4 regions of the Bacillus sp. N6 genome follow, and region 2 is predicted to be linked to each of the others. Evidence: riboswitches for the same ligand, from Rfam matches in the RefSeq annotation. Region 2 holds a riboswitch; each other region holds the start of a gene.

Region 1 (4,221 bases), 2.7 Mb from region 2:
TTTGTAGCAAAATTTCGTATTTCTGGATTATCTAGCAATTTTGCATTGATATCTGTCTTCGTATATCCAGGCATAATTGTATTCACTGTTATACCTCTTTCTCCAAGGTGTTTAGCTAGAGGCAGTGTCATCGTATTAAGCGCACCTTTACTTAAGCCGTATGCAATTGAGCCTGTAAAACCAAGCCTTACTTCAGCTGATGAAATGTTAATAATGCGGCCCTCTGCTCGTATTAATGGTAATGTTTGCTGGATTAAAAAGAATGGTGCTTTCATATTTACAGACATAATTTCATCAAAAACTTCTTCTGTCGTATTTTCAATCGTTCCTTGTGTACCTATCCCTGCATTGTTTACTAAAATATCAATCTCTGATGTACCAACTTTTATTTGTAATTCATTCTTTAACTGTTTTACTAGCTTTTTGACACCATCAATTGAATTGAGTTCAGCTTCAATTAAGAACGCTTTTCCTCCATTAGATTCAATCTCACTAATCGTTTCATCTGCAGCTGCCTTATTTCGACCGTAGTGAATCGCAACTAATGCTCCATCTTTCGCCAATCTCATCGCAATCGCACGGCCAATTCCGCGACTCGCTCCTGTTACTAACGCTACTTTTCCATCAAGATTCTTCATTTTTTCCATCCTTCCTAAATTTCCGTTTGATAAAAACCTATACTTATATTTTCATGTAAACACCAATCATTTTAAATATAGATTTATAGGGAATTTAGTCCATTCGCTTATGATATTATAGTTATAATTCGTAATTTACTTTAGAAAACAAAAATAAGGAGGCTACACAATGCAAAACGCCGTAAAACTGGATGAAATCGATCATAAAATTATGAACTTGTTGTATGAAAATGCGAGAATTTCTGTTTCAGAAATAGGACGAATTATATCCATGACGCAACCTGCTGTAAAAGAACGTATTAACAAGCTTGAAGATCAAGGAGTTATAGCGGCTTATCGAACGAAATTTGAGCCTGCAAAAATTAATAAAAACATTCAAGCATTCATCATGTTTAAAACGAGCCAATGCTCTGATTTTATCCAGTATTGTAATGCAGCTCCTGAAGTAACAGATTTATTTCGAATTAGTGGGGAATTTAATTATATGATGAAGGTCATGAGCGATTCGATGGATTCCCTCGCTGCATTTTTAGACTCCTTAATGCAATTTGGCTTGTCATCTCCTTTAATAGTATTAAAGAGTGAATTTGAGGAGAAATTGTCGTTTTGATAAAGGGATACGTATTATCCTCACTAACAGTAAAAGTTTCTCTTTCTTGAGAAAAACCAACAAAATCAATGACTAGTAAACAAAAAAGAACATTGATATTTCAATGTTCTTTTTGTATCTCTACTTATTAATTAGATTACTCTTTGAAAAGAGCACTTTAATCCCCTTACCCTTGATTCCTCTGCGCCTCTCTAAACTCCTCCTTCACCTTCTTTAACAACCCTTCTTCCGTAATTAATCGATACGCCGTATTTGCTAATGCTTTTGCCGATGTAATTAATGCTTTATCTCCAAGTTCTGAACGTGCTGCTTCTCTAAATTCATTCGTATGTGCAATTAAATCATCTGGTCCGATTTTAATGTACGGATGAATTGTCGGTACGACTTGACTTACGTTTCCTGCGTCGGTTGAACCGATCCCTACTCTTTCTTTACGATTTACATCTTCACCTAATAGTTCTAGTTCTTCCGCTACGATATCGTTATATGTTTTTGTTACGAGTAATTCATCGATTTCATTTTGGAATTGATGAATTTTTACTTTTGTACCTGTTGCTAACGCTGCTCCCTCAGCAATGTTTTTTACTTTTTCTGTTACTTCTGCACATCTTTTTCGCGTTGCTGCGCGGATGAAGAATCTTGCTGCGGCATAGTCAGGAATAATATTAGGTGCTTTTCCTCCCTCTGTAATGACGCCATGAATTCTCACGTCTGACGGAAGTTGTTGGCGAAGTGCATTAATACCGTTATAAAGCTGAATAACCGCATCTAATGCGTTAATCCCTTCTTCTGGCGAAGCTGCAGCGTGAGCTGTTTTTCCGTAAAAATGAAAATCAAGTGGATCGACTGCTAGTGAAGGACTCGTTGTCGCTGTTTTTCCGCTCGGATGAATCATAAGCGCCGCATCAATGTCTTTAAATAAACCTGCCTTTACATAACTTGATTTCGCGCTACCATTTGGCCCGCCTTCTTCTGCTGGCGTACCAAACACAACAACTTCCCCGCCAATTTCTTCAAGCGTTTCTGATAATGCAATTGCTGCTGCAACACTAATTGTGCCGATTAAATTGTGACCACACGCATGGCCTAGTCCTGGTAAAGCGTCGTACTCCGCTAAAAATGCGATTGCTGGCCCTTGTTTTCCAGAGCTTTTTCGCGCGATAAATCCCGTTTCATGTCCGGCTATATTGTGCTGCAACTGAAATCCTGCACTGCCTAGCAATAAACTTAACGTTCTAGATGCATAAAACTCTTGGTTACCAATCTCTGGATTCGCATGAATATCATGACTTGTTTCTATGTACTTTTCCTTATTTCTTTCGATACTCTCTTCAATTGTTTTTCTTTGTGACGTTACTCCTGTCGCTCCCATTGTTCTTCCTCCTTTTATTTTCACGTAAAAAAGCCTCTTTCTAAAAGATAGAAAGAGGCTTCTGTATATACAGTCAAAATGAGCTTCTTTCTTATCTTTCAAGTTACCTTGCTGGAATTGGCACAGTATTCATAACGAATCCGCTGCCGAGGTATCATAGGGCCAGTCCCTCCACCTCTCGTGATAAGAATTTTCATAAAATTATATTAAATTATTTTTTATTCTAAGTTCATTCCAAGTAAAAGTCAAGGAATTCCTATCCGAATTTACCGATTATCTAAAAATCCTTTTAATACACCAATTGTTTCTGGTGCTTGCAGTCTTGCACATACGTACGGAAATTCCGTACTACCTTCAAATATCATTTGAGATGTGAGCGGTGCGCCTGCCCAGAAGATTTCATCATCAATTACGATAAACGGGAATGCTTTATTTTGTCTTTGTAACTTTACATTTTTCAGTGGAACTGGTCCATCACTATAAACTGTTATCTGTGCATTTGTACGCATTAACGCTTGCCATACTCGCTTATCCACTTGTTTTGTACTTGGAAGTGAAATAATAATTTTTCGTTTTGCGGCTAGAATATCTTTTAATAGCCCTTTCGGCTCTTCAAGATTCATTTCCATAAACCAGCGTAAACGTTTCGAAATTTTCCGTTCCCACAATTGTCTCGATGTCGTGCGATCATACACATCTCCATGACGTTCTATATGAGCTGTTAATTGCGATAACGCTTGTTTTCTAGAAAGATTTTTACGCATATAATGGCAATCTGATAATTGAATGAACTTCCCTCTCGCCCTTGTCACTGCTACATTGACGAGGCGATGGTTTTTGTGATCAAAGAATAATACGCCAGGTCGTTCCTGCGGATAACTGTCAACTGTATCAAAGATCATCATATCTCTTTCAGAACCTTGGAACTTATGAACTGTCGCCGCTAAAACTGGTATGTTTTGATATTTCGTTCTCTGCAACATTTCTCTAATACACGTCGATAAAAAGCGTGACTGCGCCCTGTAAGGTGTCACAACACCAATCGACTGAACACCGTCTAACAATCCGATTAACATCATTTGCATCGCTACTAAACCAGACATAATGTTAAAACGTGAACCAGAAGCAGCATCTTTTAACGAAAAAGCTCCCATTTGGCTCGTATCAAATAAAACACTCGCTTCATTTGCGAACGGCTGCAATTGCGCAAGTTCTTTACGCTCTGAAACAGACGGATGATCATATACTCTGTTTTTATAAATAAATGAATTCGTAAACTTCGATATATCCGCATGCATACGTCTTTGTTCCTGCAACATAAATAGGTTCGGATGCGCTTCTGATTTATTTACAGAATCAACAATCCCAGCGTGGTAAAACATATCTTCCCCAAGCCATTTGCGAACGAGTTCATGGTTTGCCATCGCAATTGGAGGTAATTGTAAAAAATCACCGCAAACGACGATACGTTTTCCAAGTGAAGCAGCTAATGCGATTTGCGGAACGAACGCCATACTCACTTCATCTACGACAACTAAATCGAATGTACGCTCATAAATAAGTGAATCAATGGCACATTTCGATAAAGTTGCACCAATTAC
Region 2 (4,221 bases):
GATTCTACCGCAAATAAAATTTTCACATCATTCTCTTTTTCAATTCTTTCTAACTCCAACTCGATTTTCTCTCTCATTGCATAACACCTCCATTTTTTGATTATTTCCTTGGAAATTCGACAAATACAATACTAATTTTACTACATACCAAAAAAACTGTCAGAAATTACTGACAGCCTAATGAAACGTCTATTGTTGCTTTTCGATTACAGTAGTAGCAATTCGTTCAAACTCTTTTTGAATCTCCTCTTTATATGCATCTACTATTGAAAAATCCATAGCAGCAATATAAATTCGTTCTAATTTATCACGAACCGATTTTGCTTTCGCTAAGAAAGACATCGCCTCATTCATTTTTGCTTTATATTGAATGGAGACATCACGAATTTCCTTCGCATATTTCTCATCCGTCCCTGGCGTAACAATAAGGGCATACATATCAATAATTTCATCACCCTCGCGACTTGGAAAATATTCATGTGGTGCGGTGCTATCAAAAATTGCAAATCCTAATTCTCTTACGATAACCATATCAAGACTATTCGGGTCAAATCCGCAATGATATACTTCAACTTCAAACCCTTTTTCTTCAGCTGCCTTAGCTAACTTTTTGAGCATCGTTGATTTTCCAGAGCCTGGGCGCCCTTTTATAAAATAACGATGTGGTAACCCTTCTGTTAAATTAGGAACAAAATCAACTGCTCCTTTCGGTGTAGCAGCTCCTAAAAAACGATGTTTTACAAGCGATTGTCTCCCGCTTTTATCTGCAAATAATTTCTGGATTAGCTGATTGGTTAGTTCATTTGCTTTATTAAAATCTATATTATCAATATATATCTTCTCCCACTCATCATGTATAACCAATGCCTCTTTAAAACGTGCGTAAGCAGACTGAAAAGCTTTGCTTGCTTCTGAAACAAATCTTTCAATTTCTAACTTCTGCTTTCTTAGTTTATCTGAGTCCCAAGCAATTCCTAAATTTATATACTCTTCAACAACTCCTGGCATTTTTGGCTCAATAACATGCGGCGATGTCCCATCAACAATTCCTACTTTTAATTTTGGGATAATTACACCATCAACCGATTTATTATCAGAAGAACAATGTAAAAATTCAATATCATATCCTTTTTCAATCCATTCACGACCTATTGCCTTTATTAAAGAAGATTTTCCCGTTCCTGGGCCACCCTTTAAGATAAATAATCTGTCTAATCCTTTTAAATTCTCTTCGTATAAATTGTGAAATCCCCTAGCTGTATTACCACCAGCATAATAATTTAATATATTTCCTGTCACTGCACTCACTCCTTCGCAGCATTCTATTTACATAAGCTACAATATGCGAGCAGCTTTATTTGGGTGAATACCTATTTTGTATTGCACGAAAAAAGGAAATGAATTACAATTTAACTATCGGAAAATTCCGATTTTAAAAACTGAATACTTCTTTATCAAGAGAGGCAGAGGGACCGGCCCTTTGAAGCCCAGCAACCTCAGTTTATACAAACTGAATAGGTGCTAATTCCTGCAAAATGCATTGCATTTTGGAAGATAAAACTCAACTAGCATGTAAAGCTCATCTTTCTTGATACTGAAGGATGAGCTTTTTATTATTTGAAAAACATATATTGGAGGTATGTAAAATGAAAGTAATTGATCTATCGCAAACATTTGAAAATAATATGTCTCAATTTCCTGGAACACCTAAAATACAACTAGAAGCTGTTACAAGTGTTGAAGAATCAGGCTATCAAGTTACAGATTTTCATTCTGTCGTTCATGTTGGCACGCATTGTGATGCCCCTGCGCATTTTATTTCAGGCGCAACGACCATCGATCGATTACCGCTGGATCAATTTGTAGGCGAAGCTGTTCTTATAGATGTAACACATATTCAAGAGCGAAAATTACCTAAGGCAGTATTGCATAATACTCACATAAAAGAAGGTGATATTGTTATTTTTCATTCTAATCTATCCACAAAATGGAATACAGAAGCTTATGAGAAGGAAGCATTTTATCTTTCTGAAGAATTAGCTAAAGAACTAGTGCGATTAAAAGTAAAATCTATCGGTTTAGATTTCATTTCTCCTGATGAAGTCACAACAGAAACATCACCGATTCATCACATATTACTAGGGAATAATATTTATTTAATTGAAAACTTAACAAATCTAGATGCTATCGAAGCAAAACGTTTCTTTTTCTCAGCAGCACCTTTAAAAATTAAAAATAGTGACGGTGCTTTCGCAAGAGCATTTGCTGTTATATTTTAAACACAACCTATAAAGTGAACCTTTAATCAGTGGAGGTTTTGTTCATCCCACACCTAACTTCTTTGCTTCCGCTGAATTTTGAAGTGGGGGTCTTACTGCCCAGCAAATAGCGGGATTAAAAGAAGCAAAGGCCACTACTGGTCTTTGCTTCTATATTTTCTATTTAAATTAAGAAAGAATTGTTCCACACGAGGACGCACCCAAGCTAAACAATCTATCTCTTTCTTCTTTGTGCAAGCTATCTCTTCTCCATCTACCATTTCAACAAGTTCTAGTTCTAACAGTTGCCTCGTGAATGCTAACATATTCACTTCTTCGGATGGATACTCTTCTTTTAATTTCTCCTCAATTTCTCCCAATAAAAAACCGTCACGCATCATTGCCAATGCATCAATCCAAAGTGGCGGCATTTCATATTTTTCTCCTGTAATTGTATCTTTTACAATATAATTCTTTTGCTCTTTTCGAAATTGAATCGTGTGTAAACATACAGTCGAATTTAATGTTAATTCCATCATACCACCTCTTTCATAATATCTGCATAGAAAAAAGGATGCGCGTGCACCCCTTCTTATCTTTTCATAACACTACTGAACCGTTACATGAGCAATCAATCTCATGTCGATATTTTCCTCCATTATAAACGAAGTATTTTATAAAAAAAACCCTTCTTGAAACATTTTATAAAATGTTTATATTTACACAACAAGAACACTTTTCTGAAAAATCTTTTCTCCCAATACATTAAACGGTCGGCAGAAAAATTTCTACTTTCGTTCCTACTCCTAGACTACTTTGGATCGTGATACTCCCTTGATGTTCCTTAATAATTTTATATGTAATCATTAATCCAAGTCCTGTACCAGTCTCCTTTGTTGTGTAAAACGCCTTGCCGATTTTTTCTAATTTATCATTCTCTATACCAAATCCTTGGTCTTCAACAGAAATACACAAATGTCCTTGCGTTTTTTGATATGCACGGATATGAATTTCTCCGCCCTCTGGCATTGATTCTATTCCATTTTTAATGATATTTAATAACACTTGTTTTAATTGCTTATCATCACCGTTTATAGCCGGTAAATTCCCATCTACTTGTATATGACATTTAACTCTATATTGCGTTGCATAACTTTCCATTAGATGCACAACATATAGAAGGATATCTCGTATATTACACCTTTCATAATTTGTTGGCTTTGGTTTTCCTAACAACATCAATTCACTAACAAATCCATTAACCCTTTCAATTTCTTGTAGCATAATGTCGTAGCTCATCGTATCAGTTGGATTTCTTTCTTTTTGCATTTGCGTAAACCCTTTTAACGCTGTTAGCGGATTTCGAATTTCATGGGCAATTGTTGTAGACATAGTCCCAATCACAGCTAAATTTTCCGTCTCTTTCATATTGTTCATCATTTCAACCACTGTTCTTACATAAGATTGAAATCGTTTTAATAAAGAATGTGAAATAATGAAATAGAATATACATAAAACAAGTGGAATTACCACTTTTAAATCTTGTAATAGCAATGTGAAAAATACGTACTTTCCAATTACACTAAAGGACACTAAATAAAAGTATTTTCTATTCACGAAAACTGGGGCAAATAAAATTAATAACATTTCTACCATACTACCATGTTCAAAAGGTCTATCCGTTCGCAAATAAATCATTAAATTATTCACAAGATTGATAAACATGTACCCAAATAAAAATAAATATTTTACAGAATATACATACCCTCTTTTTTGAAGATATATAGAAATAGGAAATAATGCTATTACAAATATAGGCACACCTATCCCAAGACTACCTTCTGGCCAACCTACCGCTGTTCCACTAATATTCATAGCAGGATATACAAAATAATATATAGCGTCATATAAAAAGAATATAATATAAAATAATAATATAAATACCTTTAAGGCTCTTCTTTCT
Region 3 (4,221 bases), 190 kb from region 2:
AGGACGGTCTAGTTGTACTTCTAACGTTTTGTCATTAACAGCTTTGACCCCTAGTTGATCAATTGGTAATTGTTTTTGGTTTATTTGTTTCGCATTCTGTACATCGAAGAATAAGAATGCGTATTCAGCTGCTGTATCAGGATTTACGGCACGTTGCCAAGCAAAGACGAAGTCCTTTGCTGTAACAGGAGTACCGTTTGACCATTTTGAATCACGCAGATGGAATGTATATTTTGTTTTATCGGGACTAATGTCAACCGACTCAGCAACACCAGGAATCGGTTTATTATCTTCTCCCATTGCATATAAGCCTTCAAAAACATTGCGCATTACATTCATGGATTCCCCATCCGTTGCTTTTGCAACATCCATTGTTGGAATTTCTGAAGCGAATGATAAGTTAATTGCTTGTTTATCAGGTACTTTATCGTTTGCTTTCGCTCCGCCTGCATTATCTTTATTTCCCCCGCAAGCAGTTAGTAATAGACTTGCCCCTAAAACAGATGCAACAACAGGTACAACTTTTTTCTTCATTGTTCGTTCCTCCCTAAATGTGTTGTTCGTAACGTCATAATGTCCATGTCTTGAAGTGGCTATAGAAGGAGATGGAACCTATTATAAATATTTGTTTATAGGTAATCAGGTGTTCTATATGTATATACATGTTGAGCTATAATCTATCGTTATATGTTTCAACTTAGTAGACATTATATTTTGATGGTGAAATATTTTGTTTCTTTGATTATTTAGAATATTAACACTGGAAAGAACTATATGTCAATAATAAAAATAGAATGTTAATTTCTTGGAATAATATATTAAAAAAGTATATTCTCTTGTGTGAGAGAACCTACTTTTAATATATTTTGCTAAAAAAACAATTGGTGTGGGCTAATAATAAGTGGGGATGAAGAACCCCCACTTATTACGGTTTTACTTTATTTTTCAATTTTTGCCCACTTGAAGTTTAATTGACCCGCAAAGTCTACTTGCACAATTCCTTTCACATAAGAACGTTCTAAATAAGATTCGCCTTTTTGGTAAAGAGGAGCGATAACAGAGTCTTTAAATAATATTTTCTCGGATTCTAGTAATGCTTCCCAGCGAGCTTTTTCATCACCAGCTAAAGTTGTTTTCACTTTTGCTATTGTTTCATCGAATTCCTTATTAGAGTAATGATCTAAGTTATAAGGGTTATTCGTTGTAAATAGCTCAAGGAATGTAATTGGATCCGCAAAGTCAGGGCTCCAGCCGTCAATTCCGATTTCGTAGTCACCTTTTAATAAAAGCGAAACTTGTTGCTTACGCGGTTGCGGTTTTATATTTACTGTTAATCCATCTAGATTCTTTTCTAGTTGCCCTTTTAAGAATTCACCAGTTTTCTTATCAAGGTCAGCATCACTCGTTAATAATTCTAATGTTATCTTTTCAGAACCAAGCTCTTGTTTAGCTTTTTTCCATAATTCTTGTGCAGATTTTGTATCAACTTTTGTTAAATCGCCGTTTGCAGTACGGAAGTCTTTTCCTTCAGGTCCTTTTGCAAAGTTTTTTGGAACGAGACCAAATGTTGGTGTAGAGCCATCATTTAATAACGTATTTACAAAGGATTTTCTATCAATTGTTTGATCGATTGCTTGGCGTGCAGAAACGTTTTGAAGTACTTTGTTTTGTTGATTCATGCGTAAAAATTGTACGCCTACATTTGGACGTTCTTTAAAGTTAGCATCTTTTTTATATTTATCAACGAAGTCAGATGTTAGTTTTATACGATCTAATTGTTTTGACTCGAATAAATTTACTTCTGTTGATTTTTCTTTTACGACGTTAAAATTGATTTCTTCTAGTTTGACAGTATCTTTATCCCAATAAGTAGGGTTCTTCTTAAATTTAAAGCTTTGTTCGTGCTTCCAATCGCTTAGTGTAAAAGCTCCATTGTACAAGATTGTATTATCTTCTAAAGCGTACTTATCACCTTGTGCTTTAAAGAATTCCTCGTTAATTGGTAGAAATGTTGGGAACGCTGTTAAGCTAATAAAATACGGAACAGGACGCTCCAATTCTACCTCAAACGTATGGTCATCAACTGCTTTTACACCAAGTTGGTCGGCTGGAAGTTCTTTGTTGTTAATTTTTGTTGCATTTTTAATATCAAAGAATAGAAATGCATATTCAGAGGCTGTTGCTGGATCTACGGCTCTCTGCCAAGCGAACACAAAATCTTTCGCTGTAACAGGAGTGCCGTTTGACCATTTTGAATCTCGCAAATGGAATGTGTATTTCGTTTTATCGCCACTTACTTCATGAGATTTTGCAACACCAGGAACAGGTTTGTTACCTTCACCAAGATTATACAAACCTTCAAATACGTTTCTCATTACTTGACCAGAATCAGTATCTGTAGCACGGGCCGTATCCATTGTTCGTATTTCAGTAGGTGAAGATAAATTTAAAACCTGTTTGCTAGGTGCCTCGTCTTTTGCATTTGCTCCGCTTGCTTCGTTTTTATAACTACCGCAACCAGTTAATAAAATACTTACTCCTACAACTGATGCAATACCGGGTACAAACTTCTTTTTCATTTGATTTTCCTCCTAAATAATTAAGTTTGGATGATGATGAGGGAAATGAAAAATAAAAAATCCCTCTTTTCATATTGAGAAAGAGGGATTTTTACGTACAAGTTATGCACCCGTATATAAACGAAGTCCCTCATTCTATCTTTCAAGCATAAAGCTTGCAGGAAGTGGCACAGTATTCAAAATGAACCTGCTGCCGAGGTTTCAAAGGGCCAGTCCCTCCACCTCTCTTGATACAATGAGTAAACGAATAAATTTTATTAATTTTTGTGTTTCTTTGATAATTCAAAATCTTACACCTTGAATAATGAAGTGTCAACCAAATGAAATATAGTTTAAATTTTCAGTTTTCTTAAACGAAAAAACCACTGCATATGGCAGTGGTTTTTCTACTAGAAGTTAAAGTTATCTGGATCTGGACCAACGCGACGATCTTCATTTAAAGCTTGAATTGCTTTCATATCATCAGCACTTAATTCAAAGTCGAAGATGTTTGCATTTTCAATAATGCGATGTTCTTTAATTGATTTAGGGATTGTTACAACTTCGTTTTGTAAATCCCAGCGTAAAATAATTTGCGCAGTTGATTTATTATATTTTGTCGCAATTTCTTGTAACGTTGGATTATCTAGTAGTTGTCCTTGCATTAATGGTGACCAAGCTTCAAGCTGGATATTATGTTCTTTACAGAATGCATGTAGCTCTTCTTGTGCTAAACGTGGGTGATATTCCACTTGGTTGATCATTGGCTTAATTTCAGCAATTTCAAATACGTCTTGTAAGTGGTGAATGTGGAAATTACTCACACCGATAGCGCGAACACGGCCATCTTTATAAAGTTTTTCTAATGCTTTCCATGATTCAGTATATTTCCCTTTTACAGGCCAATGTACTAAATATAAATCTAAATATTCTAGACCTAATTTCTCTAATGTAGTTTCAAATGCTTGAAGTGTAGTTTCATATCCTTGATCGCTATTCCATACTTTTGAGGTAATAAATAATTCTTCACGTGAAACACCGGATTCACGAATCGCTTGTCCAACGCCTTCTTCATTTTGATAGATTGCTGCAGTATCGATGCTGCGGTAGCCATTTTTAATTGCTGCTTTTACAGAATCAATTACTTCTGAACCATCTTCTACTTTAAAAACACCTAAACCAAACCAAGGCATTTTTACACCGTTATGTAATGTTGTATAATCTTTTAAACTTGTTAAAATCATATTATTTCCCCCTAGCTTTTTTGTTTGTTGCTTCTACTGCTTTTTGAATTGCCTCTGAAAAATTATATTCGTATAAAGTTTTGAGACCCTCAGCTGTGGAACCACCTGGCGTTGTTACTTGTTCGCGGAGGTTAGCTGGATTTTGCGTTTGCTCGAGCATAGAAGCAGAGCCAGAAATCATTTGAATGACAAGATGTTTTGCGGTTTCTTCATCGACTCCATAACTTTTTGTTGCTTCAATTAAGCTTTCAGCAAAGTAATAAAGGAAGGCTGGTGCACTTCCAGTAACTGCAGTAAGCTGATGAACTTCTTCCTCAGTACAAAGTTGCGAAGTACCAATACCTCTTAAAAGCAGTTGCAGGGTTTCTTGATGCATCTCGGTTACTGATTGTCCTATTGTATATAAGGAGATAGACTTT
Region 4 (4,221 bases), 2.2 Mb from region 2:
AAATTTAACAAGCTTGGTTAAAGAACTCTCTCTTAAGTTAGCTATTTGTAACGTTTCTTGATCACCAAATACATTAGACACTGTATTATCCGCAATAATTTTCCCTTCATGTAGAACTACTGCACGGTCTGCATATTCTAGTGCGAGATTCATATCGTGAGTGATAAAAATAAATGAAATACCCTTCTTAGCTAGTTTTTTAATAAACGACATAAATTGTTTATAATGATAATAATCTTGTCCCGCTGTCGGTTCATCTAATATGATAAGCTTAGGATTTGTTGTTAATACAGATGCGATTGTTAATCTCTTTTTTTGCCCATAGCTTAGTGCTTGAATTGGCCAATTACGAAATGGATATAAACCACAAATTTTTAAAGTTCCTTCTACTCTATTCTTAATTTCTTCCTTAGAAAAATTATGTAATGTTAATGTAAATGAAACTTCTTCAAAAACAGTAGGCTGTGTAATCATATGATTTGGATTTTGCATCACGTAAGATATGATTTCCCCACGTTTACGAATAGACCAAGAACTAATATTTTCACCTTCTAACAAGATTTTCCCATTTTTCATTTTGTTTATGCCTATAAGACTATGAGCTAATGTGGATTTCCCTGCTCCATTATGTCCCAACAGTGCCACAATTTCTCCTTCATATATTGAAAGGTTTACATTTTCTAATACTTTTTGTTTATTAGGGTATGAAAATGATAAATTCTCCACTTTAAGTAATTCCTTGTTTTTAGTATTACCTTTTAATATGACTTGTTTCTCCATCCACTCTTTTAGAACGTTACCTACCTTTTCTTTTTGAAGGTTTTCCATTGGATATATTACGTCATTATTACGATCAAAATGTAATCTCTTTAATGCTTCGATGTAAATAGGCTCTCTTAAGCCAATACGTGGCAATATATTTGACGCTAAGATTTCTTTTGGTGTTCCTATTGCAATGACTTTACCTTCATCAATTAATATAACTTTGTCTAAATCCAGCTTTAAAATTTCTTCTATCCTATGTTCGATAATAACAATCGTTTTATTATATTGCTCATGTATATCTTTCATAAGTTCTATCGTATGTACGGCGCTTAGTGGATCTAAGTTCGCTAACGGTTCATCGAACAATAATATATCCGCATTTGTTGTTAATAAACCAGCTAGAGAAACTGTTTGCTTTTGACCTCCTGATAATTCATGTGGACTTTGTTTATGAAACGTATGCATCTTCACCTTTCTTAATGAGTCCGAAACAATCTTTTTCATATCATCTTGCTTTACACATTCATTTTCTAAATAAAAAGCTACATCTTCTTCTACTGTCAGACCAATAAATTGAGCATCTTGATCTTGCAAAATTGTTCCTACCTGCTTACTTTGTTCAAAAATACTTCCTTCCCTCGGGTCTTTACCGGCAATTAAAACGTTACCTGTACTAGTCCCTTCGTAAGAAAATGGGATTAGCCCATTTATACAATGAGCTAATGTCGACTTTCCTGAACCACTTCGTCCAGCAATTAGTACTTTTTCCCCAGGGTATATATGAAAGGTAATATCACTTAAAGTAGGCTGCGCAGCATGCCCATATTGAAAGGTGAATTGTTCAAACGAAATAATTGGTTTCATGTTAACATCCCTACTTTTCAATTTTTAAATGTGTATGTTTCTTATTAGATTTTGTCAAGCCAATTGTAAGTGGCAATCCAACTACTAAGAAAACGATAACATCGGAAATTGTTGCTCCTAATACTTGTATAACAATTTTGTCAAATGGTTCTCCCATCACAATAATATCAAATGCCCCAGCAAATATAATAGCAATGACAATACCAACTAACCCAGTAATTGCTAAATAAGAAATATGCCCCTTGTTAAACGACCCGTTTTTCACACTAAAACCAACTCTTTTTTGAATAAGACCCATCGAAAAACCAATAATCCCTGAACTAATAACCCAGCCCCACCAAATCCCCCATCCAGCAATCGTATCTGTTACGGTATGACCGATAAGTCCGATTAAGAGTCCTGCCACTGGACCAAATAATGCTCCAAAAACAGTTAATATAGCTAATGCTGGTTTAATAAATGTATTCGGTGCAATAGAAAATCCCCAAAGTCCTAATATCCCGTATAATGCTGCTCCAATACCGATTGCTACTACTAACTTTGTTGATAATTTGTTCATTACAATTCCCCTCTCATATTAGTCAACTTTTATTACTCTATATTTAATTTAAAAATGAATTATGCATCTACACTCCCTTTCTATACAACAAAAAATGACCTCTTATATAAGAGGTCATTTTCTTTCACGTTCAAGAATCCTCTTATCTTTCAAAAAACACAACGTGTCCTCTGCGGAATTAGCACCTTCCTATAAAATTACATAGGGGTTGCTGAGGTTTCTTAGGGCCGTTCCCTCCACCTCTCTGGATAAGTATTAATTTGTAATTCGTATTATGGCACTAAAGAATGTAAATTTCAACACTTTTCTTACTATTTTTATTTTTTGTTAAATGGCGCATTTAAATCATTGTATTCTTATCGGAATTGTGAAATAATGAATTCAAAATCGTTTCGGGAGGAATGCATTATGAAAGTGATTGGTTTGATTGGAGGATTAAGTTGGGAATCTACATCATTATACTATAAACATATTAATACGCTTACACTCTCTCAATACGATCAAAATGCGAAGCTAATTTTATATAGTATGGACTTTGGTGAAGTAACTACTTTATTACAAAACCATCAATATGAAGAAGTGAAAAATGAACTAGTTACAGTTGCAAAGAAAGTTGAAAAATCTGGGGCTGAATGTTTATTAATGTGTTCAAATACTGTACATCTATTTGCTGAGGAGGTAGAACAAGCAATATCTATCCCGCTTCTTCACATTGGTGATGTAAGTGCTAAAAAAATGGTAGAACAGAATATAAAACGTATCGGACTATTAGGAACAAAACAAACGATGGAGCAAGATTTCTATAAATCACGATTAGCGAAATATAACATTGAGACAATTATCCCCAATGACGAGGAAAGAACTTTTATCCACCATGTCATATTAGATGAATTAAGTAGAGGGATCATTTCAGAAACATCTAAAGAAGAGTTATTACAAATTACAAAATCATTAATTCAAAATGGTGCTGAAGGTATATTATTAGGCTGCACTGAAATACCTTTACTCATCTCCCAAAATGATCTTACTGTTCCCGTTTTTGATACTGCTTTTTTACATGCAAATACTGCTGTGCAATTTGCTGGATAAGAATATACAAGCATAAAGGTGAGAACCTCTATGCTTGTATACAGTTACGACTATTTATCCCACTATTTATGGGCAGTAAAACCCCTTCCGATTAAAGTTTTACTTTATTTAAAAGAGATTCAATAACTGCAATTGCTTCTTTTGAACCACCACATTCTAAAAAGCTATCATTCAGTTTTCTTATACCATGTTTATACTTTTCATTTGAAAGAACATCTGTTACGGCCTCTTTTAAAGTGTGTACATTAACATGCTCTTTCAATAGTCTATGTGCCGCTTCAAGCTCAGTTAATCTTTGCGCTATCATTGGCTGGTCTTTATCATGCGGTATTATTACAAATGGGACATTATAATGAATTGCATCGTGTACGCTATTCATACCGCCATGTGTAATAAAAACATCTGCTTCATTTAATATTTCTGATTGAGGTACGTATGGAGCAATTATAAAATTATCTGGTGCTTTCTTAATTTTAGAAATATCATTTCTATCACCAATTGCCATTACAACTATCCCATCAAAATCTGAAAAAGTATCAATACAAGTATTAAAGAATGGTTCGAGTCCTTCAAGCAGTGTTCCCATTGAAATGTAAATAACTTTCTTTTCTTTAAGTGATTCCAGTGGAAACTTTATATTTGTTTTACGCTTTGAAATACTCGGTCCAATAAAAATGTTATTTTCCCCGAACGATTCGCTATTAGGTTGAAAATAACGACTTGTGTATACGAGACAAACATCACCCTTATTATTCATAAATTGAAGATTATTCTTTGGTTTTACTCCAAATTTATGTTCCATCTGATTTAGTAATTTTTCAGAGATTTCCTCTGGTTGGAATGGCATATCTGCATTTGGATGAAAAGGTAATGTCTTCAAAAATTCTGGCGGAATTAAAAATATAGGTGAGGACACTACACCTGGAACTTGTAAATACTCCTTT

What was found. Region 2 has a riboswitch for S-adenosylmethionine ahead of ACUXVC_RS02045 (cyclase family protein). Riboswitches for the same ligand answer to the same signal wherever they lie in the genome.
Region 1: another riboswitch for S-adenosylmethionine. It lies ahead of ACUXVC_RS15895 (M20 family metallopeptidase); the one in region 2 lies ahead of ACUXVC_RS02045 (cyclase family protein).
Region 3: another riboswitch for S-adenosylmethionine. It lies ahead of ACUXVC_RS01100 (peptide ABC transporter substrate-binding protein); the one in region 2 lies ahead of ACUXVC_RS02045 (cyclase family protein).
Region 4: another riboswitch for S-adenosylmethionine. It lies ahead of ACUXVC_RS13245 (ECF-type riboflavin transporter substrate-binding protein); the one in region 2 lies ahead of ACUXVC_RS02045 (cyclase family protein).

Annotation. Positions count from the first base shown of each region.
Region 1 covers NZ_CM127843.1:3,085,406-3,089,626, forward strand. Annotated here, with positions in the region: gene ACUXVC_RS15885 (SDR family oxidoreductase) at 1-638, opposite strand, end outside; gene ACUXVC_RS15890 (Lrp/AsnC family transcriptional regulator) at 808-1,248, shown strand; gene ACUXVC_RS15895 (M20 family metallopeptidase) at 1,415-2,620, opposite strand; SAM riboswitch class I at 2,709-2,810, opposite strand; gene ACUXVC_RS15900 (AAA domain-containing protein) at 2,887-4,221, opposite strand, start outside.
Region 2 covers NZ_CM127843.1:383,487-387,707, reverse strand. Annotated here, with positions in the region: gene ACUXVC_RS02055 (nucleotidyltransferase domain-containing protein) at 1-77, opposite strand, end outside; gene ACUXVC_RS02050 (PRK06851 family protein) at 190-1,299, opposite strand; SAM riboswitch class I at 1,449-1,561, shown strand; gene ACUXVC_RS02045 (cyclase family protein) at 1,647-2,279, shown strand; gene ACUXVC_RS02040 (hypothetical protein) at 2,414-2,794, opposite strand; gene ACUXVC_RS02035 (ATP-binding protein) at 3,024-4,221, opposite strand, start outside.
Region 3 covers NZ_CM127843.1:190,310-194,530, forward strand. Annotated here, with positions in the region: gene ACUXVC_RS01095 (peptide ABC transporter substrate-binding protein) at 1-534, opposite strand, end outside; gene ACUXVC_RS01100 (peptide ABC transporter substrate-binding protein) at 939-2,579, opposite strand; SAM riboswitch class I at 2,712-2,816, opposite strand; gene ACUXVC_RS01105 (aldo/keto reductase) at 2,969-3,802, opposite strand; gene proC (pyrroline-5-carboxylate reductase) at 3,804-4,221, opposite strand, start outside.
Region 4 covers NZ_CM127843.1:2,591,160-2,595,380, reverse strand. Annotated here, with positions in the region: gene ACUXVC_RS13250 (ABC transporter ATP-binding protein) at 1-1,629, opposite strand, end outside; gene ACUXVC_RS13245 (ECF-type riboflavin transporter substrate-binding protein) at 1,640-2,188, opposite strand; SAM riboswitch class I at 2,328-2,443, opposite strand; gene ACUXVC_RS13240 (aspartate/glutamate racemase family protein) at 2,597-3,277, shown strand; gene ACUXVC_RS13235 (macrolide family glycosyltransferase) at 3,369-4,221, opposite strand, start outside.